3 regions of the Neobacillus sp. NPDC097160 genome follow, and region 3 is predicted to be linked to each of the others. Evidence: riboswitches for the same ligand, from Rfam matches in the RefSeq annotation. Region 3 holds a riboswitch; each other region holds the start of a gene.
The links. A riboswitch is a leader RNA that binds a small molecule or an ion and turns the genes downstream of it on or off. The one in region 3 is predicted to bind cobalamin.

Region 1 (11,059 bases), on a different contig from region 3:
CATTTTCTAGAAATTAGTGAAACACCATTTCCATTGACCTTTCGAAGAAATCACTTTATATATCCCGAGATCTCCATTCAGCCTTACTTTCTTACTATCACTGGTTCAGTAAAAACCCCTGTTACATTACATTACAATCAAATCACCTCCATGCCTTCACGAACCGTGACTGCCTTGGTGGAATGTTCGGGAAACAAGCGTGCTTATTTCGAGCCAAAGGTATTTGGTGAACAATGGACAGAGGGTGCAATTAGCCAAGGAAATTGGAAGGGGGTACCGCTCTCCTATCTCCTTTCCTTGACTGGAATCAACGCCGGAGCACGTGAAATTGTTTTTCTAGGGGGAGACTCCGGAATAAAGAAAGGACAGCATGTTCATTTTGAAAGAAGTCTTCCACTTAAAAAAGCGTTAGATTCCAATGTAATTGTCGCATGGGAACATAATCAGAAACCTCTAAATCCAAAGCACGGTTTTCCATTTCGATTAATTGTCCCAGGCTGGTATGGGATGGCATCAGTGAAATGGTTAAAAACGATACGTGTGATTGATGCTCAGTTTTCCGGCCCCTTCCAGACAGATGATTATGTATATTATCCCCGTTTGGATCAGGATAAAGATTCAGTTCCTGTGACTACTAACCATGTCAATTCCGTTATTCAGCAGCCACTTGACCGTCAAATACTTAAACCAGGAAAGCATGAAGTAACGGGCATAGCTTGGACTGGCGAAGGGATTATAACTTCTGTCGAAATCAGTTTGGATAACGGGACCACTTGGAAATCCACATCCCTTCAATACAAACCACATAAATATCAATGGATGAAATGGTCTTACTCCCATGTTTTCGAAAGAAATAACGAATACACCATCAAGGTTCGTGCCTTTGATTCCAATGGCCACTCACAACCCAATCAAGCATACTGGAATCGTAAGGGGTACGGCTATAATGAAATTTCCCAGATTACAATACAAATTGAATAAAGATCTATTATTTTTTTGAAAAATAAGACATGAATAATAGTAAAAGGGCAGTGATTCCATTCATCACCGCCCATTCAAGATTTTATTCTTTCGTTAGATCCAAAGGTTTGCTACTCATTTCCTTTTCTAACTGCGCTACTTTACTATCAATTGTGCTGCGGAAGAAAGAGCTGTGCATCTTTTGTTCTAATCGGTCAAGATAGTTTTCGATGTCCTTAAACTTTGAATAAGATTGAGTAGTGTACGAATCAGATTCTAACACGTGGTTCATTCCAAGGTTAGCTCGAGATACATTTTCTTGGCCCATTAATTCCATACGACGAAGATGCATATCCTTTAATTTGTGTTTCATTTCTTCATGTTTTCGCTCTAATTCTTCCAGCTGTTCGGTTACTTGTGTATGTGAAGCTTTTAGGCGCTGTGCCCTCTCTGAATATTGCTGATGCTCAGCTGCAGCAAATTGATAAAGCTCAGTTTCCCCTGCTTTTAAAGCAATTTCCGCTTGGTGTTTTCTTTTTTCAGCAAATTCCACTGCCAGACTATACTCTCTAGTAAATTCATCCCTTAATTGAGATTGGCGTTCAACCAATTTGCCCACCTTCGCTGCTTCCTGCTCGCATTGGCGGAGGTATTGATTGAGTTTCGCAATCGGATTTTGTTTTTCTTTTTGATGAAGAGTTTCATTTAAATCAGCGACGATGAAATCTTTTATTTTTGTAAATAGGTTTGTCATGTTCCATTTCTCCTTTAAAAATTAATATTTTTTTAATTCATTCCATTGCTTTTCAAAACTAACAAATGGATCCGTTTCATTTTTCGTTGGCGTCTTTTTGTTTTTGTTCCAATTTTTATAAACAAGGTAGAGCACATACGCGGCACCCACGCCAATAAGAGCTGGGATATGGTGGATCGTTGCTGAAAGGACCATTAAGCCGATGATGACTAACCCGATTTTCATGCCTGTTGACTCCGTCTTTAAAAATTGTTTAAAGATGAAATAAAGAATCCCGAGACTAACCAGTAATCCAACCATTGGGCCAATTGTTTTCAGTAATATAATGGCGGCAAGGCCACCAGCTACCAGCAGACCAAATTTTTTCATTTTATTTTCCTCCTTTATTTCGCTAATCAATTTGTTTTCCTTATCTTGATTCCATCTTACCTTTTTTCTATATGTTTCATAATTGCGCTTGAGCTTGATTTTTCTATCGGACTTAAGACTTAGGTAATACCGGACTATCAAAGTAAGCATAGAAATAGGACCAACCTAGATTGGTTAGTCCATGAATTAACAACTATTGAAATCCTTTTCAGATTCCGGTAAGGATGGAAGTGACAATATGCCGTGAATCCCATTGTCCTTCGGAAAAAGCGATAATTGGGTACTTTTTCGGGAAAAGCACGTGTACAATTTCCTCAATAGAGCGTCCTTCCTTGTAGAGGTCTCCCACTTCACCGGACAGATTCTCAAGATAATCTAACTTTTGCTTCAGCATGCTTTTTCCATTTTGTATGTAGCCGGCATGACAGCAATACAGCGATTGAAAATCATAGGTGAGCAGCCTGCGAATGGAATCGATAATGATCGGAATGGATTCGCTGTCCATTATGACCTTTGTCTTCGTAGCAACGAACAAATCTCCAGAAAATAATCGGCCCGTTTCTTCATCAAGAATTGCGACATGGTCATCGGCATGGCCTGGTGTATAGATGACTTTCCATTCTCGACGACGTGATTGAATCATATCTCCAAGTGGTAAGGCATTAAACTCTGACCGCACGCCCCAGGTAATTTGGCGGTATTTCGGATAGGGACAAGCCTCCGCACAAACACTGATCCCCTTTGGATGGACATAGATGGGAACATTGCTTTTTTCCTGAATCCAGGGGGCTAAACCAGAATGATCCTCATGGCTATGCGTTAAGGTCACTAACTCAAAGTTTTGATTTTCATAAAAAGGTATGAGGTCTGCTTCAAGACACTGTGGCCCAGTATCAATTACCATTCCATCTACTAAAAAAGAATAAACCGTTCCTAATTTAAGTCCTGATCGTTGAACATTCCCCTCGACACACATAACGTCCTCATTCATTGACAATTGTATCATGACCGTTCATCTTCACTCCTTTTTCATGGGTTAGATTAAAGGATTACCGCCCTTTGGGTAAGTAGCTAGACAAATAGAAATAATTCACCGTTTCAATTTTTTGAATTATCTATTTAATGGTAAACAAAAATGAATGAATAATCAATCATTTAGTAAGATCCATATTCAAAGCTTGGGTTTGTACGCAAATTACCCCCGATTGATGACCAGGTTCTTTAAGTTTAAAAGAATCCCTCTCTTTTCTATGTAATGAAACTGTAATACTAATCTATCGATTTGATTCATAGAAATAGAAACTAATCAATGATTCACGAGAAATCAACTGGGAGGAATAAAACCATGAAAAAACTAATTGCCATACTAACAATAGCAGCAACACTCTTATTTGCTTCTCCAACCCTTGCTTATACTGTAAAAAGTGGGGACACGATGACAAAGATTGCAAATGAAAATAAGCTAACTTTAGATGAGTTAACTAGACTTAACCCGCAAATCGAAAATATTGATTTGATCCATGTTGGACAAACCGTTTATACAAATAAATCAGAAGAGCATCCTACAAAACCTGAAATAGTAATAGGGTATTCAGAATATGAAATAGATCTGCTTGCTAGATTGGTTAGAGCTGAGGCTCAAAGTGAGCCCTATCAAGGAAAAGTGGCTGTTGCCTGTGTGGTCCTAAATAGAGTGGATAGCCCGTCCTTCCCTAACACGATTAAAGAGGTTATTTATGAAAAGGGGCAATTCCAGCCGGTTCAAAATGGTCAGATCAATAAATCTGCTGATGAGGATTCTATTAAAGCTGTACACGAAGCATTAAATGAGAACCGGAGTGTTGCTGCTGGTTCGTTATATTTCTACAATCCCGCCATCGCTACCAGTCGTTGGCTCGATTCAAGGGCGACAACTCTAGTGATTGGGCGACATGTGTTCAAACAGTAATTTTTTGTATAAAAGAATAAGAAAAACCGGGCAAAAAACCGCCCGGTCCTTGGTTAGAAATTATCTATTACACCCTTGATAATTCTGTATCGAAAATGGATACAACCTTTTTCTTACATGATTCTGGAATTCCAAACAGCTGCGGATGGAAGAGGGCGGCTAGTAACTCAATTCCGTCTACCAATGTGGTACTTGGCCTTGTAAAGTAATCTGCATCTGCAAGATAGACTGCCTTGTTTTTTACTGCAGTCAATTCGCTCCACCCAGGTTTACTTGTAAGCTGATCGATTTCCTGTATCGATCGTTCCACCTGAAAACCGCAAGGCGCAATGACCAATACTTCCGGATCATATTGTTGTACTTTTTCCCAAGGAGTCACTACAGAGTAACCTGCCGGATTGGACAACATATCCACACCACCCGCCAAAGAGATTTGGTCAGGAATCCAATGCCCACAATTATAAATTGGATCTAACCATTCCATAATCATCACTCTTTTCGGTTCTACTTGGTGTTCACGAAGTTTGTCAGTAATTGCACGTACTCTCTTTTGTAAGGAAGCTAAGAAATCAAGGCCAACCTTTTCTTCTCCAAGCTCTGTTGCAATGGTTAGTGCATTCTGATATACATCACGCAGCCTTCGCGGTATTAATGGCACAACTTTTGGTTGCTTTTTAAGAGAGCCAATGGCTCTTTGAACAACAGAGGTGCTAATTTGACATACGTCACATACATCTTGTGTAAATACAAGATCAGGTTCTATCTCTGATAATAATTCCATATCCACATAATATAAACTTTTTCCCATATTAGATGATTCTGTTACAAAAGTTTCAATTTCTGCACTTGAAAGGTTACGTCCCTCGAGATGAGTACGAACAACTTTTGGTTTATCCGATGGACATTCAAACGTGACTCCATTCAGATGTCTTTCTAGTCCCATTTCATAAATCATATTGGTAGCGGCGGGTAAAAACGAGCATACCTTCATTTAGACAACCTCCTCAAGTTAAAGTCTATTATTATTTCATTACCAAAAATTTTAATCTCCAATCAATTGTTCCTACAGCAATTGATTTCTTAACCACAAATACTTACCCATGAATCGATTAGTTATTTTGAGTAGATCTCAGGATAAATGGCTTTTGCAAATTCCTCCAGTCCTTCCGCCAAACGTGGTCCTGGACGATTGACGATTTCGGAATTCACATCATAAACGCGCTTTTCCTTTACCGCAGTTACATCCTTCCAAGCAGTACGGATGTATACTTGTTCCGCTGGATTGTCGATATAATATCCATAGGTGGTGATGATCACTTCGGGGTTAAGCGGGATCACTTTCTCTTCCGTTAATTGCAACCAGCCATCCATATCACCAGCTACATTTTTGGCATGGAGCATTTCAATCATCTCATTCATAAACGTACCTTTACCTGCTGTCCAGAGAGTAGGATCGATTTCTAGCCAGACTATAGGCTGCTCTTTTTCTTGGATATGACTAACTTTCGCTACAATCTCAGCAACCTTAGTCCTCATCTGATTGATTATAGCATCCGCTTTTTCTTTTGTTCCAGTTGCTTGCGCAATCAGCCTAATCGTATCATACACTTCGGCAAATGAATCGGAAGCAGGAATCACGGCAACCGTAATACCTGCATCACGCAGCTGGTCAATCCGGCCGCCAGCCGCTCCGATCATCGTGCTATCTGCAAGGACAAGATCAGGTTTTAAGGAGAGAATCTTCTCCACATTAAACTCTTGTCCTCCAACCCTCTCTTTCCCTTCTACCTCTTTTGGATAGGTATCATAATCACTGACACCGATAATTTCATCCCCTAATCCCAGTGCAAAAGCAATCTCTGTATTGCTGGGTAGCAGCGACACGATTCGCTCCGGTTTCTTATTTATCGTTATTTCAACGTCTGTTGCATCTTTAAAAGTGAAAGGATAAGAGGTTTCTTCTGGCAAATTGTCCTTTACTGAATCATTGGCAGATTGACCTTTCTCTTGAGAAGTAGCTGCCGCCTGTTTTGCGGTATTTGTACCTCCACACGCTGTTAGTAAACCCATTGCTAAAAATAGGGCAAATAGTAATGTATAAAACTTGTTGTTCTTCATCATGATTTCTCTTTTCTCCTATTTTTGTACTAATAACATCTCAACAAAAAAAGCTCATCAATTGTAGATGAGCTAAAGCGGCATAAAGATTGTAAAAATATAGAAATAGATCATTTCTGTTATATGCCGTTTAACTTCTCACCTCCCGAAGACGTAAAACGATGGAGTATAGGTAGGTCTACTGGCTTGTGCGTCATCTTACTTTGAACCCTTCCCAGAACAGTCGCTATTCACGTAGCTGTTCCAGTGGCATGCTCATTTCATCAACACTTACAGTTGCGGGGACAGCTCTGGATTTCACCAGATTCCCTATTAAGTCGAACATCGACACCATATATTCTTCCGAATATTCAATTTTTAAATTTATTTAATAATACCTCATTTTAATAGGAGTAACAAGCAGTTTAATCTATTATTTTACTTTTTTATGGTTTTTTTGGTAATTCCATTCAGAATAATAGAAATGGTCTAATCATATTATTTCTTAATTTTTTTTGATAAAAAGGGCTAGTAAAGTGGCGCATTTCATAGTTTTATCTGTACTCATGACATGATTATTCTCCATGATTGAATTACAAAAAATTCGAACTTCACTTTATGCTAATAGTTATTGACACTAAAGATAAACCATTTCTTAACAGTTAAAATACAATCGTTTTATTATGATGAACAATAATCCTGTCTTCCAGATGCCATTTAACAGCCCGCGCTAATACGCTTCGTTCAATAGAACGACCCATTTTTTTAAGTGTATCGACATCAGAACGGTGATCGACTCGAGCAATGTCCTGTTCAATAATTGGCCCCTCATCCAGATCATTTGTTACAAAATGTGCAGTCGCCCCGATTAATTTCACCCCACGCTCATAAGCGCGTTCATACGGTCTTGCGCCAATAAAGGCAGGTAAGAAGGAATGATGGATGTTGATAATCTTTTTAGGATTAGCTGCAACAAATTTCGGTGTTAGAATTTGCATGTATCGAGCTAAGACAATCACATCAATATCGAATTCTTCAAGAAGATGTAGTTGTTTTTCTTCCACTTGGTCACGAATCTCTTTATTTGCCGGAATATAATAGAAAGGGATATTTAAGCCTTCCACCACATCCCTTGCCGCTTCATGATTACTGATGACTAAAGCAATGTCTGTCATTAAATCGCCGCTTTGCCATTCCCATAAAAGTTCTAACAGACAATGCATTTCCTTCGATAGAAATATCGCGGTTTTTTTCACTTTGTAAACAGGAGTTAACCGCCATTCCATAGAAAACTTCGATGCGATTTCTGTAAATTGTTCTGCCATTTCGTTTTCTTTCTCTTTTAAAAAAGGGCATTCAAACTCAATCCGAATAAAAAATACCCCGCCCTCCGGATTGATGGAATACTGACTGGACTCAATGATATTAGCATCAAAGGAAAATAAAAATTGGGAAATTGCTGAAACAATGCCTGGCTGGTCTGGGCAGCTGACTAATAAACGCCCACGATTTTGATTTCGCATTTTAAATTGTTCAATTTGATCTTTTATAGAGGAGTTCATTTTTTTAAATCCCTTTCCATTAATTAATGAAACCCATTATACATTAGACCAGCCTAGTTTGTTAAGAATTTTCACAAAATTAATAAATTGTAAACTGCGTGAAGAGTCTGTAAATATCAGATAAGGAATATGTCAGAAAATTATTGATACGATTACGTTGTGTTAAGATATGGAAAATCAGCTCTTTTTTCCATTGAATGCTTGTATGATATTACTGTATCAAAATTTCAAGCGATCAAGGAGGAAGACTAATGAAAGATTTTAAGAAATGGTTATTTGCTTTGATGTCTGCAATGATGGTGCTTGGAGCCGCAACTGCATGCTCTAACGCTAGTACTGATCCGAAAGATACAAATACAGAACAAACGGATGATGGTACTCAAACTGATACAGAAGATGGTTCTGAAACGAAAGATAATTCTAGTGAGTCTGGTCAATAAAAATAATTTCGAGAATGAATTTTAAAAAAACCATGATAGTGTTTAACGGGTTTCGTTAATTTTCACAAACATTAACAATGCAAAATTAAAGGACTATCAAAATGTTTGTTTGATAGTCCTTTTTTATTGATTTGGTGCTATTTTTTCAACAATTAATAAGGCCATCCAAGAAGGAAGACCCACACATTTATTTAGTGAAACTATTTTTAATGTCCATTAAATACTTTACAATGACAGCAATACCGCCAACGTAATAAAAAATGACTAGAGTCCAGTTAGTAGGATCCATTGGAGCCATAGCTGCTAGAATGTTCAATGGAAGAACGTAGTATAAAATATCCTTTAAATAATCTAATACAAAAGCTGTATCGAAAGATCCCTTCCCAAATGATTTAAATAGAGAGATAAGAAGATTAATGCTCATTAGTCCAAAAACAGCCCACATTGTATAAAGCATCCAGCCTGAAAGAGTTAAGTTCATTATGATCACCTCCTTTCTACATACTATTCTAGAAACAGTGGACAGGTGAGAATAAAGTAACATCAAAATTAAAAAAATTCTCAAGGCGTGTCATGTACTCTCAGATATGGTCTCCTGCGACTTTTTTCTCCTACTCCAAATAAAACAACTGGAGGAACAATGAGGTTGTAAATTATTTGAACGAACAACAAAAAAATTACATTAACGCCTGCTGGTGAAATTTTATACGGGATGGTAAAAAAGTAATTATCTCTAATAAACGAGACTGAAAACGAGCTTCAAGAGCAAAAGAGAATGATTCAAGGGGACTTAAAGGTGGGTTCTAGTTTAACAATTTTCGAATATATTCTTTCTAGTTCTCCTACCTTAGGCAAAATGCTTAATAAGCCATCCAATTAATCGGATGGCTTATTCTTATCAAATATCCTACCATTGACCACTATTGAATGGCACATGCATCAGCCAATAATTCAACCAGATGCAAAACTTCGGTGTCATTTGCTAAATTACTTCGTTCTACACCCAATCTCATTTGTAAAAGGCAGCCAGGGTTGGAGGATACGATTACCTTTGCTTTTGTATTAGAAACATTTTTCATTTTATGATCTACTATTTCCATAGATTCATCAAAATGGAGGAGATTGTAGATGCCGCCTGATCCGCAGCAATCACTGCTACGTTCCATCTCAACATAAGTAATGCCGGGGATTGAACGAAGAATCTCTCTAGGTTCCTTGCTAACACCTTGAACATTACGTAAATGACATGAATCTTGGTAAGTAACAATTTTATTAATCTCTTTTTTAAAAGGCAATGGACCAAGCTCACCGAGAACTTCCGAGATATCCCGGGACCTCTTAACAAAGGACCTCGCTCTCTCTAGCATTTCTGAATCATCCTTGAATAACTGATCATATTCACGAAGCATCGCACCGCAGCCGCCTGCATTATTAATAACATAAACTGCACCAGTTGACTCGAATGCCTCAATATTAGCACGGGCTAATTCTCTAGCCTCACCCATCAACCCCTGATGTGCGTGTAACGCACCGCAGCAATTTTGCTGTTTTGGTATAACTACCTCGCATCCAACATGTTGAAGCAATTCGATCGTCAACCGATTCATTCTCGACATAACCGCATCCATAATACATCCAGGAAAAAAAGCGACCGACATTTTTTTCCTGCGTTTAGCTGGATATATCTTCCCAAATTTATATCTCTTAAAGGGTGATTCAATTTGCGGGAGCGTTTTTTCAAATTGTCCCATCGACTCAGATAGTTTATTTATTACTCCAATTTTCTGAACTAGCTTATTTACCCCCGTTTTTTGATAAAACCAAAGCGCATTCCCTACCAGCCTGAGTCGCTTTTTATGAGGGAATAGATGAAGAAGGACCGCATTTTGGAACGTGTTACCCCTCTTACCTTCTGCAAGCCGTTCATCTACGCGCTGGGTTGCCATCACCTCTTTGGCTGATTCATATATTTTTCCATAAGGAACATTTACCGGGCAGGCCACTTCACAGGAACGGCAGCCAAGGCATAAATCAATCGACGATGCTAAATCCGTCCGCACATCAATTTTCCCCTCGGCTGCGACCTTAACAAGATTGATTCTACCTCTGGGCGAATGGGATTCTTTCCCCATCGTTTGAAAGGTCGGGCAAACAGGTAGACAATAACCGCATTGAATACACATATTTGCGGCTTCATACGTTTGATTATGTAACATGGAGGCATACTTTTTATCTTCTGTATGACAAAGGAGTTTTTCCATCTAAATTAATACCACCTTTGTTTGGTTAGGCTCCGGAAAAATTTTCCCTGGATTCAGGATATGGTTCGGATCCCATGCCTCTTTAATAAGTTTCATAAAGTGGATCCCTTCTTTCCCCAATTCCATCTCCATATATGGGGCCTTTAACAAGCCAATTCCATGTTCTCCTGATAATGTTCCGCCCAGTTCAACCGCCGCTTCAAAAATCTCACTGATTGCTGCTTCGGCCCTCTTCATTTCCTCGATATTACGTTTATCCGTAATGATATTCGGATGAAGGTTCCCATCACCGGCATGGCCGAAGACAACGAGATTAAGCTGAAATTTTTCACGAATGGCATGGAGCCGCTCAATCATGTTCGGGATTTGACTTCGTGGCACGGTCGCATCCTCAGAAATTTTCGTCGGACCCATTTTAGCAATCGCCGGAGAAACCATTTTTCTCGCATGCCAAATTTTATCGCGTTCCGTTTCATCTTGAGCAACGAGTATGTCCGACGCATGTTGCTTCCTGCAAATCTCGGCACATTTATTGATTTCATCTTCAATTGCCGCTTTATGCCCATCCACTTCAATGATCACAATGGCTTCGGCATCAACAGGGAGGCCACTCTTCGTGTAATTCTCCACTGCCTGGATGCAGGCATTATCCATTAATTCCATCGCAC
Region 2 (11,059 bases), on a different contig from region 3:
AAATGACCAGTTTAAAATCGTAATCGGGCCTGTCAGCATTCCTTTTACTGGTTTGCTTGTTAACGATTGGGCATAAACAGTTTCTTCAATTGTCATAGGTTTCTTGAATGCGACATCACCGTAAATAAGCGGCGGCTTCACACATCTTGAACCATATGACTGAACCCAGCCGTATTTTGTAAATTGAAATCCAGCTAATTTTTCACCAAAATATTCAACCATGTCTGTCCGTTCAAATTCTCCATGTACCAACACATCCAGACCGAGTTCTTCTTGAATATCAATCCACTTTTTTATTTCCGCCTTTATAAAGGCTCCATAATCACTATCGGTTAATTCGCCTTTCCGCCATTTTAAACGCTGTTTTCTGACTTCTTTTGTTTGCGGGAAGCTCCCTATCGTTGTCGTAGGAAGAACTGGTAATTGAAAAGCTTTTTCTTGAATTCCCTGCCGGACGGTAAATGGGGCTCTCCGCTCTGCTTGATCCTTCTGTAAGCTGAGTGCAGCTTCACGGACTTGAGTGTTATTTCGAATCGATGATTGATTTAATGTCTGAATCGCTCTGGTACTTTCTGCGATTTCCTTCTCGATCTCTTTTTTTCCATCGTTTATGCCTTTTGTAAGTATCACCGTTTCCGCTAATTTTTCATCAGCAAATGATAACGTATCTCTTAGCAACTCATCGAGCGTTTCTTCGATTTTTACTGTCACAGGTACATGCAATAAGCTTGATGACGGCTGAACAATTAGACTTGTTTTGGGAACAACCTCGGTAATCTCTGTAAGAATTGAAAATGTCTCCTCAAGATTCGTACGCCAAATGTTGCGACCATCAATTACTCCAGCTGCAAGGACCTTATTTTTTGGAAAGCCGTATTTTTTCAAGGCAGCAAGATTCTGACCTTCATCATGTACAAAATCCAGTCCAATTGCCTGAACAGGAAGTGAAATGACCTCTTCGTAATGCTCGATACTTTCAAAATAAGTTTGCAAGATCACCTTTACGTTGGGTGCTGCATCATGCAATGCCTGGTAGACTTCGTTAAATATAGCAATCTCTTCTTTTAAAATACTAGCAGCTAAAATCGGTTCATCGAATTGTACCCATTCTACGCCTTCTGCCTCTAGTTCGCGTAAAATTTCAGCATAAAGAGGGACAAATTGTTCGACAACTGCTTTAAACTCACTTTTGTTATAGCCTTTTGATAGCTTTACAAATGTAACCGGTCCTAATATAACAGGTTTTCCATGAATACCAAGTTTTTGTTTCGCCTCTTGGTAAAATTGAAGCGGGCGGTTTTCAACAAGAGCAGGCGCTGTTTCAGCAAGCTCTGGAACTATATAATGGTAGTTTGTATTAAACCATTTGGTCATTTCAGATGCAACTGCATCTTTCGTTCCTCGAGCAATATCAAAATAGGTTTCAAGTGGTATCTTCCGGCCGCTGTATTCAAATCGTCTCGGTACTAAACCGAACATAACGGCCGTATCTAGCACATGATCGTATAAGCTAAAGTCTCCAACCGGGATCAAGTCCACTCCCTGCTCCTGCTGCTTCACAAGCTGCTGCAGGCGAATCTCCTCCATTTGCTTTAAGAAGGCTTCTTTGCCTACTTTACCTGCCCAAAACTGTTCCAGTACTTGTTTCCATTCGCGTTTTTCACCAATTCTTGGGTACCCTAAATTTGAACTTAATACTTTTTCCATAATGGTTTTTCTCCCCTTTGTGTTTTGGTCCTCAACTAAAAAAATCTCTCTTTTCAAAATAAAAAGAGAGATTCATACGTATAGTTAACTAGAGTTGAGACCTTCTGGATTCCTCAACACGTATTCCTCACCCCCCTATATCCTCGTAGAGTATAAGTGCATACAACAGGCAGGTCTCCTGACTTTGGTTCATCGCTTCTTATCCCTTCCCATTTCAATATGAAACAGTGGCAGTTCGATAAGTCGCTCCCCATTACAGTGGCGGGACCGTGCCGGTATTTCACCGGTCTTCCCTTTTAAGCCGTGTAAATCATTTACACAGCACCTGAAGCTTTTGATATAAAGTTTTTAAAAACAGATTTGGAACCATTTATCTCGTGAAAAACAAAAAGTCTCTCTAATGGTACATAGAGAGACTTGCGAATCCTTTGTCATCCCTCTCATTTGCCAAAGCAATATGCCTTGCTGGAATTAGCACCTTTTTAACAAATTTGTTAAATGGTTGCTGGGCTTCATAGGGCCAGTCCCTCCGCCTCTCTTCATAAGAGCTTTTAATTTTTAAAAATGTTTTGAATTATTTGCAATAATAGCATGCAAAACAGGTACTGTCAAAGATTATTTATTTATAAGCCAAAACCTGTTTAATTTTTTCAACAGCCCAATCAATTTCTTCCTTTGCAATTATAAGCGGCGGCGCAAAGCGAATCACCGTATCATGGGTTTCTTTACATAACAGTCCTTCATCCTTTAACTGCTCACAATAAGGTCTTGCTTCCTCTGTTAGTTCAACGCCAATAAACAGGCCTCTGCCTCTAACTTCTTTTATAATTGGATTATTGATTGATTTTAATTGTTCAAGGAAGTAGTTTCCTAATTCAAGCGAGCGTTCTGCTAGTTTTTCATCTTCAAGCACTTCAAGTGCTGCAATCGAAACAGCACAGGCAAGTGGATTTCCACCAAAAGTTGAACCATGTGATCCTGGGTTAAATACGCCTAAAATATCAGCATTCGCTACGACACAAGAAATAGGGAATACACCACCGCCAAGTGCTTTTCCTAATATCAGCATGTCAGGATTGATTCCTTCCCATTCATACGCAAACATTTTACCCGTACGACCCAGACCTGCTTGAATTTCATCGGCAATAAACAAGACATTGTTTTCATTACATAAGTCAAATGCGGCTTTAATAAATCCTGCCGATGGAATGATAATCCCCGCTTCGCCTTGGATTGGCTCGATTAAAAATGCTGCAGTATTAGGTGTAATAGCTGCTTTTAACGCCCCGAGATCGCCATAGGGAATTAAGTTAATTCCCGGCAGCATCGGACCAAAGCCGCGCTTATATTCTGGATCAGACGATAAGGAAACAGCCCCCATTGTCCGGCCATGGAAGTTACCGGTGCAAGCAATGATTTCTGCTTGATTATCGGCAATTCCCTTAACATCATAACCCCAGCGGCGGGCAGCTTTAAGGGCAGTTTCAACGGCTTCTGCCCCTGTATTCATTGGGAGCGCCATGTTTTTATTGGTTAATTGACAAATCTTTTCATACCATGGACCAAGTTGGTCGTTATGGAAAGCACGGGAAGTAAGTGTCACCTTATCCGCTTGATCTTTTAAGGCTTGAATAATTTTTGGATGACGATGCCCTTGGTTAACAGCGGAATAGGCACTAAGCATATCCATGTAGCGGGTACCTTCCGGGCTTTCTACCCAAACACCCTCTGCTTTAGCAATTACGATTGGCAGCGGATGATAGTTATTCGCACCGAATTTTTCTGTTTGTTCAATGATTTCAGTTGTTTTTGCTGTTTTCATAGTCATTATGTTAGCTCCCTTCTTTATTTTTCCCAAAAGTAAGGACTTCAAGGAAGAAGACCCCTTTCGGAAAAATCCCTATAATGTTTCAGAAGTTGTTTTTGCCTGCATATGAAGCAGCAAATAATCAGGACCGCCGGCTTTTGAATCTGTGCCAGACATATTAAAGCCGCCAAATGGCTGATAGCCGACAATGGCACCGGTACAGACACGATTAAAATACAGATTTCCAACGTGGAATTCTTCCCTAGCCCGTTCAATATGTTCACGATTATTAGAAATAAGGGCACCGGTTAAACCATAGTCAGTATTATTGGCAATTTCCATCATATGGTCAAAGTCACGTGCTTTACAGATAGCCACCACCGGTCCGAAAATTTCTTCCTGCATCAAGCGTGATTTTTCATCAAGATCAGCGAAAATCGTCGGCTGGATAAAGTAACCTTTCGAATCATCGCCTTCACCGCCGGTCATCAATCTGCCCTCTTGTTTGCCAACTTCGATATAATTCATGATTTTCTTAAATGCCTTGTCATCAATAACTGGTCCCATATAGTTTTCAAGAGCTTCCGGGTTTCCAAGTGTGAGTGTCTTCGTTAAGGCAACCGCCCTTTCAATGACTTCGTCGTAAACATCTTGATGAACAACGGCGCGAGAGCCTGCAGAACATTTTTGACCGGAGAAACCAAAAGCAGAATAAACAATACTTTTTGCAGCTAACTCTAAATCGGCATCGCTGTCGACAACAACCGTATCCTTACCGCCCATTTCTGCAATAACCCGCTTAATCCAAATTTGCCCTGGGTGAACCTTTGCTGCACGTTCATTAATGCGGCAGCCGACATCGCGAGAACCTGTAAAGGAGACGAAACGTGTTTTCGGATGATCCACAAGGTAGTCACCAATTTCTGCACCGCTTCCCGGCACAAAATTAAGCACACCTTTCGGAAGTCCCGCTTCTGTCATAAGCTCTACAAATTTTGCAGCCACTACAGGTGTCGAGTTAGCAGGTTTCAACAGAACCGTGTTTCCCGAAACAATCGCGGCAACAGTTGTTCCGGCCATAATCGCTAATGGGAAGTTAAACGGTGAAATAATAATTCCGACTCCTAGTGGAATGTAATGGAATTGATTAAATTCGCCTTCACGGCTATTAACTGGAAAACCATCTTTAATACGGAGCATTTGTCTTCCATAATACTCAAGAAAATCGATTGCTTCTGCTGTATCGGCGTCCGCTTCGTTCCATGGCTTTCCAGCTTCTTTTACAAGATAGGCAGAAAATTCATGTTTCCTGCGTCTCATGATTGCAGCAGCACGGAAGATAATATTTGCACGATGTTCTGGTTTCCACTTTTTCCAAGATTCAAAGGTAGTTAAGGCAGCCTGCATTGCCTGTTCAGCCAACTCTTGGTCTGCCATGGAAACGCGGCCAATGACTTCGTCTTTGTTCGCTGGATTAATAGAAGTAATTTTTTTGTCTGTTGTAATCGGTTCCCCGCCAATAACGACTGGATATTCTTTACCTAATTGTGATTGAACATAGTTTAATGCTTCTTGAAATGTATGTTTATTTTTTTCATCTGCAAAATTAGTAAATGGTTCATGTGTATATGGTTTCACGTATTAACCCCCTTGTTTTAAATTCCATTAATTTAAGATGCAAGTACCGTGCCAAAATAAAAAAGCTTATTCTTCAAGGTATTTTTCACTTACTGCAAAATAATTTTGCGCAGAATTTTTTACTTTTACATTCATGCAAATATTTTTTGCGTTAAAAAGTTTTTAATGTTTAAATAGTTTTATATAGTATTTGAAAAGGGGCATGAAATCAGCGTGGAACATTCAAAAGAGACGGCAGATTATTTGCAATTTGTTAACCAGATGTATCAACGAATTTTAGACGAAGTGGATGTCGGTGTTCATGCGGTAGACGAAACGGGAAAAACAATTATTTATAATAAAAAAATGATGCAGATGGAGGCCATGGATAGTCAGGACGTTATGAATAAAAACCTCTTGGACGTCTTTATGTTTAAGGAGGACCAATCCAGTACGCTTGTAAAAGCACTTCAGGAAGGCAAAGTAACAAGTAATGTAAAGCAAACGTATTTCAATAACAAAGGCCGAGAAATTACGACACTCAACAATACGATTCCTATTTTTGAAAATGATCAAATTCAGGGCGCTGTTGAAATTGCCCATGATGTAACAAAGTTGGAACGGTTAATAAAAGGAAATATCAATCGCAATGGGGCATTGAGGTTTACTTTTGATAGCATTATTGGCGGGAGTGCCGCGATAACGGATGTCATTGAAAACGCCAAGAGGGCAACACGCACCTCTTCTTATGTGCTAATTGTCGGTGAGACAGGTACAGGGAAAGAGCTGTTTGCTCAAAGTATTCATAATGGCAGCAATCGTTTTTCCGGTCCATATATTTCCCAAAATTGCGCGGCGTTGCCTGATAATTTAATCGAAAGCCTTCTCTTCGGCACGAAACGTGGCGCCTTTACAGGTGCGATTGATCAACCTGGTTTATTTGAACAGGCAAATGGCGGCACTTTGTTACTTGATGAAATTAACTCGTTAAATTTAAATCTGCAAGCAAAGTTGCTGCGTGTTCTTCAGGAAAAAACGATTCGCCGTGTCGGGGATACTAAGGATACGCCAGTGGATGTCCGGGTAATAGCCAATATGAATGAGGACCCAATCGATGCGATTACAAACAACCGGCTGCGAAAAGACTTATATTACCGCCTTGGAGTTGTGACAGTTTTTATTCCTCCACTACGGGATCGTAAGGAAGATATTCCATTACTTGTCAAGTATTTTATTAGTAAGTATAATGAACTGTTTCAAATGGAGGTAAAAGGGCTGTCTGATGAAGTAAAACAATCTTTTGAGGAATATGATTGGCACGGAAATGTCCGCGAACTCGAGCATATCATTGAGGCGGCCATGAACATCATGATGGACGACGAAGCAACCATTATGTACTCACATTTACCCTTTCAATACCGAAGCAAAATGCATGTAAAGGACAGAGTAACGCCCGTTTTTTCTATAGATACATTTTTAAAAGACCAGGGGACTTATACTGCCCCACTAAAAGAGAAAATGGATCTTTTTGAAAAATCCTATATTGAGAGTGTATTAAGAAAGAATTACTTCAATATTTCTAAGTCAGCAATTTTACTTGGATTAAGCCGGCAAAGCCTGCAGTACCGGATGAAAAAATTAAACATAACTATTGAATAATAGCGCCTGGCCTCCAATGCGGTAAAGCTTTAACGCGTCGGGGGTCAGGCACTATGGGTTTACGCATGAAAGGTTCGGCTGTAAAGGGTATAACGGTCAATTCGGTCACGGTTTGGTTCATAACCGATTCCAGGCAGTGTTGGTACGGTAATCATTCCGTCTTCCACCGTTACCTCAGGATCGATGATATCTTCCTTCCAGTAACGTGATGAGGCAGCCGTATCACCCGGAAGCGTAAAATTAGACAGGCTTGTAATGGCTATATTGTGCGCCCTACCGATACCAGATTCAAGCATTCCTCCGCACCAGACGGGAATCCCGTTCGCTTCACATAAATCGTGGATTCTTTTGGATTCCGATAATCCACCGACACGGCCAATCTTGATGTTGATGACTTTACAGCTGCCAAGGTAAATGGCTTTTCTCACATCTTCGACACTGTGAATGCTTTCATCCAAACAGATAGGCGTTCTGATTTGTGCTTGCAGCTGGGCGTGGTCCACAATATCATCAAACCCCAAAGGCTGCTCAATCATCGTTAAATTAAATTCATCCATTGCCTTAAGTGTATCGATATCCTCAAGAGTATAGGCCGTATTGGCATCGGCCATTAAAGCGATATCAGGGTATCTTATGCGAATCTCCCTTAAAATATGGAGATCCCAACCAGGCTGAATTTTCACCTTAATCCGCTTATATCCCGTTTCTAAATAGCCGTCAATCATATGTAACAGTTCATCGACGGAATCCTGAATTCCTACACTGATGCCGGCTTCGATTTTATCCCTTGTTCCCCCTAAAGCCTTTGCCAGGCTTATTCCTTGCTGTTTGGCATAAGCATCCCAAATGGCTCCCTCAAGGGCAGCCTTTGCCATATAGTTTCCCCGAACATGATGGAACCGTTCAAACACTTCATCCGGGTGGGAAATTGGCTCTTTGAAAAGCAGCGGGATAAGGAAATCCTCCATCATATGCCAATTTGTCTTGACCGTTTCCTCCTTATAGGTAGCATCAATTGCTGCAACCGATTCTGCCCACCCGGAAATTCCATCCTTAGTTTTCACTTCTACTAAAATAAAATCTTTATCATATTCTGTTCCTACAGCTGTGGTAAATGGATGCAAAAGGTCCATTTTCATATGTCTTAACACAATTCGCTGAATTTCCATCTTACTTATCCCTCAATCCCTTTTTTGTAAAATATAATAATAGAGGTAAGGTTTCTGGCTTTTCCGTAATGCAGTAACCATCCACCCTTTGTTCAGGTAATGGCTGAAAACCTCCCGCGTCTTTAATCTCCATTCTAATGCTGCCGACATCCGGTCGGTTTTAATGGCCTGGATATGACTCGGCACAGGTACATATAAGACATTTGCATCATTTCCATAATTAAGATGGACAGACTCCGGCACTGGGAATCCCTGTTCATCAATAGCTACATTAATTAGTAATGGACCATCACCATTCTCGTTCACTTCCAAATGGCCGGATACTGGTTCCTCTGTAATACGCCATTCAACTAAGAAACGATCGGATGGCATGCCTGCATTAAGAATGTCCGGCATATCCCCGTAACAATTCTCAATGTACTGGGTACAAACCCCTCCTAATTTGCTTAAATTCAAATATCCGTTTACGGTTTCCAAAGGATCATACGTCCACCCGATGAGATTGTACCCTTTTTTCAGGGCCTCTTCCCGCTGTTTTAATTTTAATTTTTCCCCGATGCCCATTTTTCGAAAGTCAGGGTGAATCCCCATACTATGGGAGCAAAGATAGACATTGGTGCCATCAAATCCTGGAAAACTGTACTGAAAGCCTATTAATTGATCATCGCTAAATGCTCCAATGACCATTCCGCCATTTTTCACAACAGCAATGGAATGGCTCACTGGTACAGGGTCTTCATCAGCCCAAACAAGACTCTCCAGGTTTTTAACTAGCGTTAAGTCCTCTGGGCTGGTTAACATTTTTATAGATATTGTTTCCATAGAAAATAATCATGCCCTTCCTTAAAATTGATTAAACGACCCTTTTTAGGAAGCTTTTTAACCGGTCGCTTTTCGAATCACTGAACAGTTCCGCTAGATCAACCCTGCTCCAATCATTAACTTTTTCATTTTTATTTCACTTCTATTTTTCATTTTTGTTTTCCAATGAAGCTGCTTGATATAGCAGATTTGCTAAAATTTTTGTTCCATAAAGAAGCGCCTCTTTGTTGAACTGCATCTCCGGATGGTGAAGACCTGGCAGCAGGTCACAACCCAATCCAATCATGGTTCCTTTTAAATCCGGTTTCTGAAGGGTATAAAAATGAAAATCCTCTCCACCTTGTGAAACACAAGGATCTGCTACATTTTCCTCACCGATTACAGCGGCAATGGCTTTTACTGCTAGATTCGTCGCTTCTTTGTTCGTTGTTGCAGCAGGAACAAATTCTGTTACATTTCCACTTATCGCAGTACCCGTCAAATGGCCAACCTTCTCCAATAAATCCTCCGTTTTGACTTTCAACTCTTCCATCGCTGCATTTGTCCTTGCACGCAAGTCTAAAATAAATTCTGCCTTCTCGGGAATCACGTTTGAAGAGTCACCGCCTGACTTTAAACCCGTCATCTTTATTGAAAAAGAATCAGGACTCTTTAAACGAATATTTTGCAAGGCTTGAATAAGGAAGGAGGCTGCTTCGATCGGATTGTTGCCATCCTGTGGACGAGAGGCATGCGCTTGCTGTCCCTTAATCACCCCGTATATGGTTGCGCAAGAGCTATGAATGATGACGGGGGAAGCTTTCCCCATTGGTACTTCCATCCAAGGACGAAGGTGAACTCCAAATAAATAGCGGCAATGATCTAGGGCGCCTTCCTCTACCATTTTTAGAGCGCCTTCCCCTTTTTCTTCCGCAGGTTGAAAAATAAATCGTACCGATTTCTTTAGACGAGGCCTGCATGCCGCAAAAGCCAATGCTGTATGTAATACCATGGTGCTGTGGGCATCATGACCACATGAATGATTGGGCTGCACCTCTCCCTTAACTTCCTGCACAAGGGCATCCATATCGGCACGCAGGGCAACTACCTCATCACTTTCACCTGGAATGTCAGCAACAATGCCAAAATGACCATTGAAGGTTTTGTATGTGATACCCGCTCTTGTTAAGGCCTCCTGAATATAGGCAGAGGTCTTTCGTTCCTGCCAGCTAGGCTCGGCCAGCTGATGCAGGTCAGCGTATGTCTGTTGAATCTCTTTGTCCTTCTCGTTTACATAATCATCAAGTTGACACATGATGTCCCTCCGATCATTCCACATAAACACCGTAATTGGTGTAGAGTGATTCTAACTTCTGTTGTCTAGCTTGGATTCTTTCACGATCCTTCACCGTTATTCCTGCGATGATAAAATCTAGTAAACTGATGGCAGGTGTAATAGAATGTGCCATCGATTCTGAATTTTCTTCTGTTGTCAGTGTAAAATCGGCAATGCGGCCAACAGGTGACAATAGCCGGTCTGTTACACAGATTAATGGAACACCCTGTTTTTTAGCACTTTCCGCAATCTTTAGTGCGTCCTTCGAATATCGTGGAAACGAAATAACAAATAGGACGGAGTTTTCATTTAAATCTACCAGCCGTTCATAAATATCCCCAGTTGTTGGGCAAAGAGTGATTTGATCCCGAAGTGTATGGAGCTGGAAAGAAAACCAATAGGCTGGGGCATAGGAGGCACCCATTCCCAAAATAAAAATTCGCTCCGCTTTCATTAACACCTCAACGACCTTCCACAGTTCCTTTTCATTCAACTGCCGAAAGGTTTGCCGCTGGGAAAGAATCTCCTTTTCCAAGATTTCCGAAAAAGGAGAGCTGTGCCCTTCATCTTGATGTACATTTTTCGAATCCGCTCCGAATGGATTCAAGCTGTTGGTTAAAATTTGTTGCTGAATTATATGCTGCATCTCGCTAAAACCGTTAAATCCCAAGGCATAGGACAAGCGAATCACAGTCGTTTCACTAACTTCCACCTTCCGGCCGATCATGGCTGCTGTGTTAAATGCTGATTCATCCAGTTTCTGAATCAAATACTCCGCCACTTTTTTTTGCCCGGGAGACAATGTATCGTATTTTTCCTTTATCAATCTTTCAAAACTCTGCATACTGCCCTCCATCCGCATGTAATAAATGCTTCACTTTTTTAAAAAGTTGCAGGAACTTCTTCAGCTAATTGGATTATACCACGTTAACTGAAAATTTAGAAATGTCTTTTTGAAAAAAT
Region 3 (11,059 bases):
GCTGCATTTTCACGTTCGATATAACCGATACTTCCAAGTCTATGTGAAACGGTAATCGCAATGTTCGGAAAGCGTTTCTTTATCGCTTTCTTCACCCAAAGCTCTTCTTCTTCATACATCGGTGAATACGTACCGACAATTGAAACTGCTTCAATTGCATGTGCTTCGATTTGCTGAAAAATGGAAAATAATTCACCGTGTATGTTCGGTTCTAATGTAGCGTGGTTATAGTGGTTGCTGCTTTTTACAAACCAAACCTTCTTAAGCGATGACCGCAATGTTTCTGGAAAAGTAATGGCCGGTTCTATTTTCGTCGGCTGCGTTCCAATCCGAATCAGCGCCGTTCTCGACATCACTCGTCCCTCAAATATTGCGTTGATTAACTCGGTTGTGCCAATAAAGATGCCCTTAACCTCCGCCGGACAAATACTTGTCCTTTCGAAGAGAGCTTGAACAGACCCTTTTACCCCAGTTAATAAATCAGGGGTTGTGATATGCTGCGACGCTTGTAAAATCCGGCCATCACTAGTGACCAAGACAGCGTGTGTTGTCGTCCCGCCGATATCAATACCAATCTTCATCTGACAGCCCTCCTAATCCCTCACCGGAAGCGTAGAAATGATTTGGAATTCCAAAGCCCTTTGGGCCGACGAGCTTGTACAATTCCTTTGTATAAAAAATACTAGAGGCGGGTATGGTGAGAACAAGTACAAACAACCCTTCGCGAATATCAGACACAGACACCGGCATCCCCGTTTCATAGTTGAGCAAGATGATTAAGTCAGGGGTTGCGGATGACCCTTTGCCAGTAACCTTAACGCTTAAGAATTCGTTTTGGAAATAAAGCTCCGCTTTTTTATCTGAAAAAGACAGCTGTCCTGCAATCTGGCATGAACCTACGAGCATCTTATCCTCAAACCATCGCTCGATCGTTCCAATACGTCCTACAAAACCCACTTGTAATTCCCCATAGATAGAATTTGAAAATATCGATTGAAGCGATGCCAGTTTCTCGTCAACAGAGCCTGATGTTAATGCCTTTCCGATATTGCATGTCAGCTTTAATGTCCCTGGAAGCATGAATGACTTCGCTTGCGAACCCGTCATTCCAAAACAGGCGATATTGCCAAATCCTTTTCGGTTGAAAATAAACGAATCGAATACCTCTGAAAATTCTTGCTGATTTCTTGCGATTAGCGTCTCTTCATTAGAATTGGCCGCCAAAGGAAACACAGAAATATTGGAGTTGTAAAACGTCGTCATTTCCAGCTTCGGAAACGCCCTTCCCATAGCGTCTCCATCAATAACCGGAAGATTTCTGTCTAAAGCAATCAGCAGTGGAATTAAGGCATTGATTCCTCCGATTTCCATCGAAATCACGGCATCCGCATTCTTTTTTGTTTCTGCTTCATACAGTTTAAGCGTCTGTGCGGGTTCCGCCCCTGTAGGCAAATCTTCGTTAAATAAAACGGTAGAGCCCACCATTGCCACTGGAACAATCCATTCATGTTCGATTTCAACAGCTGTTTTCACCACAATAAGATCCGAATCATCCATTATCGAAAGGAATAAGTACTCAACTGTTTTAGTGTCTCCACCTCCGCCGCAAGCTAGGAATTTTGCGCCTAAACTAATATAGGGGATATCCTTTTTTGTGATAATCCACCCCATTGACAACCACATCCTTCTAATATGCAAGTTCCGTGCCAACTTTTCGCATTCATAAAAAAATAGTCCATTTGCAGACTATTTTGATGTTTTGGAACAATCTTGCATTTGGTTTGTTCTTTCTCATGTTGAGAAAAAATGAGAAACAAATCCCTGTTATACGTAAAAATATAATACATTTATTTATTTTTCTCATATTTTCTCACAGTTTCTCAACTTTTCTCATTTTACTATATGTGCAACTTCTTCATTCGCCGGTATAGGGTAGCAAGGCTGACTCCCAGGACAGATGCCGCTTTTTTCTTTCCCTCTGTATGCCAACCATAACGGTCTAATAAATGGATAATTTCACTTTTCTCTAGTTTAGAAGAGGATTTTGGGGCTTCAGCAACCCGCTTTAACGTAAATTCCTCATCTTTATCAAAAACTAGTAATGGCAAGCTTTTCAGTGTAACTGTCTCGCCAATTTCTAACTCGACAAAATGGCGGACGACGTTTTGCATCTCCCGAATATTACCGGGCCATCGATAGTCTAGGAGCTTATGCAGCGCCTCTTCTGATAATCGTTTTGGAGGAAGCTTCATCGCCTTTGAGAATTCCCGCACGTAATGTTCGATTAAAATCGGCAAATCTTCCTTCCGCTCCCGAAGCGGCGGAATAAAAATCGGAATCACACTGATGCGATAATACAAATCTTCGCGAAACTTCTCTTCCTTTACGAGACTTTCCAAGTTTTGATGCGTTGCCGTAATGATCCGCACATCGATGTCAATACTTTTATTCGAACCAATTCGTTCAATGGTTTTTTCTTGAATAACGCGAAGGATTTTCGCTTGTAAATAAAGGGGCATATCCCCGATTTCATCTAAAAAAATCGTTCCCTTGTTGGCTATTTCAAAGCGCCCGGGTTTATCCTTTTCCGCACCAGTAAAGGCACCCTTTTCATAGCCAAACAACTCACTTTCAAGCAAATCCTTCGGAATCGCCGCACAATTGATCGTGACAAACGGTTTCTCCTTCCGTTCACTTTCACTATGGATCGATTGCGCAAACAATTCCTTCCCTGTTCCGCTTTCCCCCCGCAGCATGATGGTGGCATCTCCCTTGGCCACCCGCTTCGCTGCATGGATTGCTTGCTGGAGTGGTTCACTAATACCCTTTATTTCCGCAAACGTATGCAACTTTCGATGTTTCGTCTCACTCTTAGGTGTTTTTAACTTTTTGACAATAATAAGGTAAGATTCAATCTCCCTCTCATATGTAATTGGTTGAACCGTAGCTAAAATATCGCCCTCTCGATGATCGTGAAGCCTCAGCTGCATTTCTACTTTTCGTGTTGCCCCTTGAATCCTTTCCCAACTGGAGGGTGTAAGCAGCTGTGAAATCCTCTCTCCAAGTAAGATCGTTCTTCTTTTTCCTGCCATTGAAGCAAGCAGGTCATTGATTTCCTGAATCACCCCGGTTGAGCTAACAAGACACAATGGCTGGGTAAGGGTTGAAAATACTCTTTTTACTTTCATTCTTGCGAGATTATAGTCTTTATTTACTTGCTCTTTTTCAGCACTCTCCTCTGCCCACTTGCAGCCGAGGTCAGCCAGTTTTTCCAAATAATCAAGCTTGCTTGCAAACTCCTCTTCCATGTTATTTTTTGGAGATAACAGCAAAACTGCCTCCACTTTTAATCTGATTTTTATCGGAAAGTACAGTGTTGGAGTAGAACCTCGGTCTATAGGCACTGATTTCATGCCCGTTTGAAAAATCTCTCTTATCTGCTGCTGATCCACATCCGGCGCTTCAAGCAGTTCCTTTCTTGCTTTGATTTCGACCATTCCCGGGGTATCATTGAATACTTCATGATTTAAATAGGATTCATATTTTTTAGTGAAGGACATTGTCTTCCCTCCTTTTGGATTGTATAGTTAATAAATTATAAACACTGGCAAATTGATAATGCAAAGTGGAAGCAGAGAACGTTTTTTTGCATCCCCATTTTGAATCCCCTATAATTGCAAAAAAAATTTTTTTAATGAAGGTGGCTTACATGAAACAATACACAAATATTTTTCTTGGAACTGCTTTTTCAAGCAATTCACCAAAAGATGTACAAATTTTAAAGGACTATCTTTTCTGTATTAATGCAGAAGGCATGATTGAAAAAGTCGTTGCCCCGGAAGATGCCGACTACCAACCTTTATTGGATGCCTATAGTGGTGATGAAACCTTTCATCGGTTAGCTGAAGGCCAGTACTTCTTGCCTGGTTTCATCGATTTGCATGTGCATGCACCGCAATGGGCGCAAGCTGGAACGGCATTAGACATCCCGCTCTATGATTGGTTAAACACGTATACCTTCCCAATTGAGTCTAAATTTGCGGATGTAGCTTTTGCGAAAAATGTCTACCAAGATGTCGTAAGCACCCTGCTCGCAAACGGAACAACGACGGCGCTTTATTTTGCCACGGTTCATAAGGAAGCCAGTTTAGTGCTTGCCGAGATTTGTGCCGGAAAAGGGCAGCGCGGATTAGTGGGGAAAGTGGTGATGGATAACCCTGAACAAACGCCCGACTATTATCGCGACGCTGATGCACAAACGGCCATAGCGGATACCGAGGAATTTATTTTAGCAGTCAAAGAATTAGCTAAGCGGACGAAACAGGGCGTTTACCCAGTTGTGACTCCGCGCTTTATTCCCAGCTGTACCGACGAGGCGTTAAAAGGTTTAGGAGAATTAGCGGCAAAGTATGATACATATGTGCAATCACACTGCAGCGAAAGTGATTGGGAGCATGGGTACGTCCGGGAGCGTTTTCGGAAAAATGATGCGTTTGCCTTACATGATTTTGGTCTATTACGTGAAAAGTCGGTCATGGCGCATTGCAATTTCTTAGGTGATCAGGATGCGGACTTATTTACGGAAACGGGTACTGCTGTATGCCATTGTCCGATTTCCAATGCTTATTTTGCTAATAGTGTTATTCCCATTGCCCGTCTGCTTGCTAAAGGTGTAGAGATTGGGTTAGGGTCTGACATTTCCGGCGGTTTTTCACCGAGTTTGTTTGACAACGTGAGGCAAGCGGTGATGTCATCGAGGATGTTGGAGGATGGTGTGAATACTGCCCTTCCTGCTGGAGATCGCGGTGTGCCAAATTCCCGCATCACTATTAATGAAGCGTTCTATCTCGCTACTGCCGGCGGTGGCGAAAGTGTCAGCCTGCCAATCGGACGTTTAGTCCAAAACTATGCTTGGGATGTTCAAATCATTGATACGACGTTCGAAACGGCCAAATTGCCTCTCTATGATGCAAATGAGGATTTACATGATATTTTTCAAAAAATCATGTACTTGGCGCGGCCGGAAAACATTTGTGAAGTCTGGGTGCAAGGCGAAAAAGTTCATTCACGGTAATTGTTATTTGAAGGCTGTCTCCGGGCAGCCTCTTTTTTGTTTTGAAGATAGCTAGTTTTAGGTTTCGCAAATAAAGCGGGGGTTTCGCAAATAAACTCGGTCGTTTCGCAAATAAATCGGGGAGTTTCGCAAATAAACTCGTTAGTTTCGCAAATAAATTTCTTGTAAGAAGACAGAAATTGCGAATTCCGGTAAAAATAACGTTTCTAGTGGATGATTTAGTGCTATCAAACCGGCCCTGGCATTGATTCGCTGATATAATTGAATATTCGCTGATAAATCGGTCGGATTCGCTGATATATTTGATTATTCGCTGATAAATCGGTCGAATTCGCTGATATAGTTTATTTCCTAAACACCGTACCTACTTAGAAGTGCCTTTTTCACTGAATTGGAGCCCTTTTCGGCTCTCTGAATCTATTTTCGGGTTCCTATAGCCTCGATTGGAACCCTTTTTGATCCTCTAAATCTAATTCCGGGTTCCAATAGTCTTGATTGGAACCCGCAATAACATATTAACCGCCAATAGACTAATCCTATAGTTTAACAGATTATTTATTTCCCCAATAGTAGGAATATTTATCTGAATTAAATAAAAATTCAGATACTATTTAGCGTTGTTTCTGTTCTTAGGACAATGCTACAGTAAAGCTGCATACGCTTTCAGGTATCATTGTTTAATCATCTAAGATTGATTTTTATACTCAATTATCTAAAAAGGAGGATTCAAAAAATGAGAAAAAAGGGTTTCGCAGTTACCTTGTTCATTGTTCTTTCCCTTGTGGCTGTTACTGTAGTCGGTGCAAAAGCATTATACGAAACAAAACCTGTCCCCACGAAGGATAGACATTCAATTTCGGAAATTGTCCATCCTAATGCCAAATGGGAAAAAGTCACTACTGGCAGCGGCTTCATCGAGGGGATTAATTTTGATCGAAATGGCCAAATATGGATGGTCAGTCCGGCTACCGGGGAAATCATGAAGGTCGAAAACGATCAGGTTAAAATCGTTGATAAAAATACCAATAAACTTCCCGTTGGCGCAATGTTTCATAAAGATGGACGCCTCTTTATCACGGATGTTACAGGCGAACTTTATGCATACAACACCACTACAGGAGAACGCACCTTGATTGTAAATTCCTACAACGGTAAGCCGTTAAACGGCCTGAATGACCTGGTATTCGATGAATCCGGCGGACTTTATTTTACCGAGCCGATGGGGTCTAGCGCAACAAAGCCAATCGGGCGTGTCTTCTATCTGCCGCCGGGAAGTTCCGAGCCCCAGCTTTTTCAAGAAAATATTGCCTACCCAAATGGGATCGCCATCTCGGGAGACGGGCAGCGTGTCTATATCTCTGATTTTGCCACAAATCGAATTATCTCTGTTCCATCTAAAAATGCCAAAGATTCACGTGAAGTAGCGTTTGTTTTCGGGCAATTTGAGGGTGGAATCGGCCCAGATGGACTTGCAGTTGATAGCGAAGGCAATCTATATCTTGCCCATTTTCAAGCGGGAGAAATTGCCGTTCTTGATGCCAGCGGATTTAAATATGGCACTATCCGCTTACCTGAAGATGCAGGTACCTTTACCACTAACCTGGCTTTTCATGATGGCTACCTATATGTAACCGAGTCATCTAAAAACGTGGTTTGGCGTATTAAGGTGAAAAAGGAAGGATTGCAGCCTTTCGGATTACAGTAGATCATCATATGATCCTCTATAAATCTCTCGGTTTTTCTTGGGCTGTCATTAGGACAGCCTCTTTTTTGATTTATATTTAGCCATGGTAATGTAGTACGTACCAAAAAGGATGCCTTTCGAATGTGTTTCCAGTACCGGACATGTAATAATGAATCTTCTATACCAACCTGGGGGCGAAAGCGTCTCTTAAAAAAAGAAAAACCACAGTACAACGTGGTTTTTTTACCTCATTCTTCGACCGCATCGGGGTGTGACCAGCGCGGAAATCGAATCATAAAAGTAGTCCCCTGTCCGACATGGCTTTCTACCGATATCGTCCCTTTCATTGCTTGAATAAGTTGAAACGAGATTGTTAGACCCACACCTGTTCCTTTTTCCTTTGTCGTATAAAAAGGCGTCCCTAATTTGGCAAGCTGGTCTTTTGTCATTCCCTTGCCGCTATCAATGATGTTAATCATGATTTCGTCATCCTTCTCCATCGCCTGAACATGGAGATCGCCACCAGTCCTCATCGCTTCAATGCCATTTTTCATAATATTGACTAAAACCTGCTTCATTTCACTTTTATTACCTTTCATATAAAGGGAATCTTGAATATTCATGTGAATGGAAATGTTTTGGATATTTGAATAAGAGGTCATGAGTGCGACTGTCTTTTTAACCTCGTCCGAAACATTGACAATTGTCAAACCTTCCGTATTCGGTTTTGCCAAGGAAAGATAATCATTAATAATCGATTGCGCATGGTCAAGTTCTGCTAAAGCAATCTCAATATAATGCCTCTGGGCACTTTTTAAATTATCGTCATCATCCATTAACTGTAAAAAGCCGCGAACAGATGTTAACGGATTTCTGACTTCATGGGCAACTGAAGCGGCAAGCTGACTAATCACATTAAGACGTTCATCCTTTTGCAATTTTTCACGCATTTCCATTTGCTGATTGACATTTTCCATGACAAATACAACCATCACTAAGCAAATCCAAGTGATGAAATAAAACACCACCATAAAAGGAATTTGCTCTATTTGATTTTTTGTAAATAGCGTGAGGATCACGATAATCGTGTTAACCCAAAACACAAAACTAACAAACATCAGCTTATTTTTCTTTTTAAATGATTCATATTGATTGCGCATTAAAATGAAAACTGCACAAGTGAGTGAGTAATTGACTAGAACGACATAAAAGCCATCCCCGCCAATGATAAACCGGTACCCTAACAGAACCACCGCTGTGAATAAACCTGGAATAGTCCCGCCATACACAAAGGCGATAATAAAGGGCACAATTCTAAAATCATACACATACTCCTCGGAAAATTTTACAGGAAATGACATCGTTAGAATGAGGATGAGAATTAAAATAATGGTCAGTTTTGAAAAGGGCTTTCTACGCTCGAATTCCTTTTCATTAAAAAATAAATGGTAAACAAAAATAGGTAAGAGGACAATCACTACTTGATATAAACCCACTTCAACACCAATATTCATTGAAAATCTCCTTACCTTCATAATCAAGACAAAAACTATTTATTTTTTACCAAAACCATTACAGAGGGAACATTACAGGTAATTTATACTATTATTATATTAATTTTTATGAATCGTGTAAATTTTTTTAAAAAGGGCGCAATGGCCTAGATTTTGTTTCCCTTTCCGAAAATACTTGAAATACGAAACTATTTATACTATGATTGATTTTAGTTTCTTAACTACATATTGTTATGTTTTTAGAAAATACAACTATATATTGTATTTACCTTAGGTAAAGATGCCGCTAGCGGCTTAATAGGGAATCCGGTGTGAATCCGGAGCTGCCCCCGCAACTGTAATTGCTGACGAAATGAGCAAACCACTGTATGAGAAAGTTTATGAAAATAGACGCTGATATGGGAAGGGCTCAGGAGTAGAATGAAGCATAAGTCAGGAGACCTGTCTTTCTTAAGTAGTTTCACTTCTTCGGGGATTGAGAAGATGAACGGTGGCAGCAAAAGGCAGGAAATCTACTTTTTCCTTTTGTGTAGTGATCCGTTTCATCCACTCGGAGATCCCGAGCGGATTTTTTGTCGTTTCGGGGGTTGATTGTGACACAAAACACTATTGTTTTTCCAGGAGGAATGAAACCATGACTACAAAAATAAAAGATGAATTTCATCTGCTAGTAACTTCTATCAAACAAGCGGCGGAGAAATATCAGTTGGATACAACGATGCTGGAAAAGCAAATCAGAGAATTGGCTGCAACAGGGGCAGCGGCCAACCGGCAAGCGCTGCTCTATGCCGTCAATCAGATTGCGATGGATCAGCCCGATTGGACCTTTGTCGCCGCCCGATTATATTTGAATGAATTATATCAGGAAGCGGCAAAGAACCGGGGATATGACCGCCAAGCAACGTACGGTGATTTTTTCCAGCTAATCAACCAATTAACGGAAATCGGCATTTATTCGAACAATCTACTAAACAGCTATTCGAAAAACGAAATCGATGAATTAGCTAAAGAGATCGACCCGGAGCGAGATACCCTTTTTACATACATCGGGTTATTTTTACTGGCAGACCGCTATCTGGCGCAAGATCATGAGCGAAATGTATATGAACTGCCGCAAGAGCGCTTTATGATCATCGCGATGACGATCATGCAGAATGAGCATCCCTCGAAACGCCTACAGCTTGTGAAAGAAGCCTATTGGGCATTAAGTCATCTCTACATGACCGTTGCGACACCGACATTAGCGAATGCTGGAAAAAGCTTTGGCCAGCTCTCCTCGTGTTTTATTGATACCGTTGACGATTCCCTCGACGGCATTTATTTAAATAATTGGGATATCGCCAGGTTGAGTAAAGATGGCGGCGGTATTGGACTCTATTATGGAAAAGTCCGCGCCCTTGGCTCCGATATTAAAAAATTCAAAGGGAACTCTTCGGGGATTGTGCCGTGGATTAAGCTCGTCAATGGTACTGCCGTCAGCGTCGACCAGTTAGGGCAGCGGCAAGGCGCCATTGCCGTGTACTTAGATGTGTTCCATAAAGATATCATGAACGGCTTTCTCGTTTTGAAAACAAATAATGGCGATGAACGCCGCAAAGCCCATGATATTTTTACCGGGGTGGCTATACCCGATCTTTTTATGAAAAAACTTCAAGAAACAGACGAGAAAGGAAGAAGTATCGGTGAGTGGCATACCTTTTGCCCCCATCAAGTGAAGCAATATATGGGCTGGAGAGATGAAAACGGGACCCCACTTGGACTCGAGGATTTTTATGATGAAACCGACAGGCACTTTTTTTCTGAAAAATACGAGGAAGCCGCGGCCCATCCGTTGCTGCCGCGGAAATCGTACCGGGCGATGGATATCATGGCGCGGATTATGGTGTCCCAGTTGGAAACGGGGACCCCGTATATGTTCTATCGGGATGAAGTGAACCGGCAAAATCCCAATAAGCATCTTATTGGAGCGGGGCGCACCTCGATTTATTGCAGCAACTTATGCACGGAAATCGCGCAAAATATGTCAGCGACAACGATTGTCAACGAATACCAGGATGAAGATGGGAACATCGTCATCGTTCGGAAGCCCGGTGATTTCGTGGTTTGTAACTTGTCTTCTATTAATCTCGCAAAAGCGGTGCCGGCTGGGGTGCTAGAGCGATTGATTTGCATTCAAGTAAGAATGTTGGATAACGTGATTGACTTAAATACCATTTCGGTTGGACAGGCTCAGATTACCAATCAAAAATTCAGGGCCATTGGACTTGGAACGTTCGGCTGGCACCATCTGCTTGCCCTTAGAAGCATTCACTGGGAGTCAGGGGCCGCAGTCGAATTGGCCGATCACCTGTATGAGGACATTGCTTACTATACGATTCGGACTTCCAAGGAGCTGGCCATCGAAAAAGGGACGTATCGGGAGTTTCAAGGATCTGAGTGGCAAACAGGGGCGTATTTTTCGCGAAAAAATTATCGTTCTAATCGGTGGCTCGATTTAGCAACGGAGATTGCGGAAAATGGAATCCGTAACGGCTGGCTAATGGCCGTTGCACCAAACTCCTCAACGGCGAAAATCGGCGGCTCCACAGATGGGATTGATCCGATCTATTCGGTTGAGTATGCCGAGGAGAAGAAAAATTTTAAATTCAAGGTAACTGCCCCGGACTTGAATCATCGAACATATACCTATTACCGCCGGGCAAGACATGAACTAGATCAAGTATGGAGCATTAAACAAAACGCAGCCCGCCAGCGTCACATCGACCAAGGGATTAGCTTCAACCTGTA

Region 1: another riboswitch for cobalamin. It lies ahead of ACIQXV_RS11965 (ABC transporter substrate-binding protein); the one in region 3 lies ahead of ACIQXV_RS01235 (ribonucleoside-diphosphate reductase subunit alpha).
Region 2: another riboswitch for cobalamin. It lies ahead of metE (5-methyltetrahydropteroyltriglutamate--homocysteine S-methyltransferase); the one in region 3 lies ahead of ACIQXV_RS01235 (ribonucleoside-diphosphate reductase subunit alpha).

The regions. Positions count from the first base shown of each region.
Region 1 is NZ_JBIWDU010000007.1:131,588-142,646, forward strand. It holds gene ACIQXV_RS11935 (sulfite oxidase) at 1-981, shown strand, start outside; gene ACIQXV_RS11940 (PspA/IM30 family protein) at 1,064-1,714, opposite strand; gene ACIQXV_RS11945 (lmo0954 family membrane protein) at 1,736-2,083, opposite strand; gene ACIQXV_RS11950 (MBL fold metallo-hydrolase) at 2,292-3,089, opposite strand; gene ACIQXV_RS11955 (cell wall hydrolase) at 3,429-4,031, shown strand; gene ACIQXV_RS11960 (ABC transporter substrate-binding protein) at 4,099-5,022, opposite strand; gene ACIQXV_RS11965 (ABC transporter substrate-binding protein) at 5,145-6,149, opposite strand; cobalamin riboswitch at 6,304-6,500, opposite strand; gene purU (formyltetrahydrofolate deformylase) at 6,791-7,690, opposite strand; gene ACIQXV_RS11975 (hypothetical protein) at 7,942-8,130, shown strand; gene ACIQXV_RS11980 (hypothetical protein) at 8,318-8,611, opposite strand; gene ACIQXV_RS11985 ((Fe-S)-binding protein) at 9,051-10,391, opposite strand; gene ACIQXV_RS11990 (FAD-binding oxidoreductase) at 10,392-11,059, opposite strand, start outside.
Region 2 is NZ_JBIWDU010000019.1:85,195-96,253, forward strand. It holds gene metE (5-methyltetrahydropteroyltriglutamate--homocysteine S-methyltransferase) at 1-1,707, opposite strand, end outside; cobalamin riboswitch at 1,859-2,051, opposite strand; SAM riboswitch class I at 2,145-2,255, opposite strand; gene ACIQXV_RS23735 (ornithine--oxo-acid transaminase) at 2,327-3,535, opposite strand; gene pruA (L-glutamate gamma-semialdehyde dehydrogenase) at 3,608-5,152, opposite strand; gene ACIQXV_RS23745 (sigma-54 interaction domain-containing protein) at 5,414-6,790, shown strand; gene menC (o-succinylbenzoate synthase) at 6,850-7,959, opposite strand; gene ACIQXV_RS23755 (GNAT family N-acetyltransferase) at 7,972-8,781, opposite strand; gene ACIQXV_RS23760 (amidohydrolase) at 8,924-10,075, opposite strand; gene ACIQXV_RS23765 (MurR/RpiR family transcriptional regulator) at 10,089-10,940, opposite strand.
Region 3 is NZ_JBIWDU010000001.1:287,988-299,046, reverse strand. It holds gene ACIQXV_RS01265 (hydantoinase/oxoprolinase N-terminal domain-containing protein) at 1-581, opposite strand, end outside; gene ACIQXV_RS01260 (DUF917 domain-containing protein) at 565-1,671, opposite strand; gene ACIQXV_RS01255 (sigma-54 interaction domain-containing protein) at 1,899-3,560, opposite strand; gene guaD (guanine deaminase) at 3,710-5,074, shown strand; gene ACIQXV_RS01245 (SMP-30/gluconolactonase/LRE family protein) at 5,808-6,779, shown strand; gene ACIQXV_RS01240 (ATP-binding protein) at 7,007-8,272, opposite strand; cobalamin riboswitch at 8,534-8,734, shown strand; gene ACIQXV_RS01235 (ribonucleoside-diphosphate reductase subunit alpha) at 8,907-11,059, shown strand, end outside.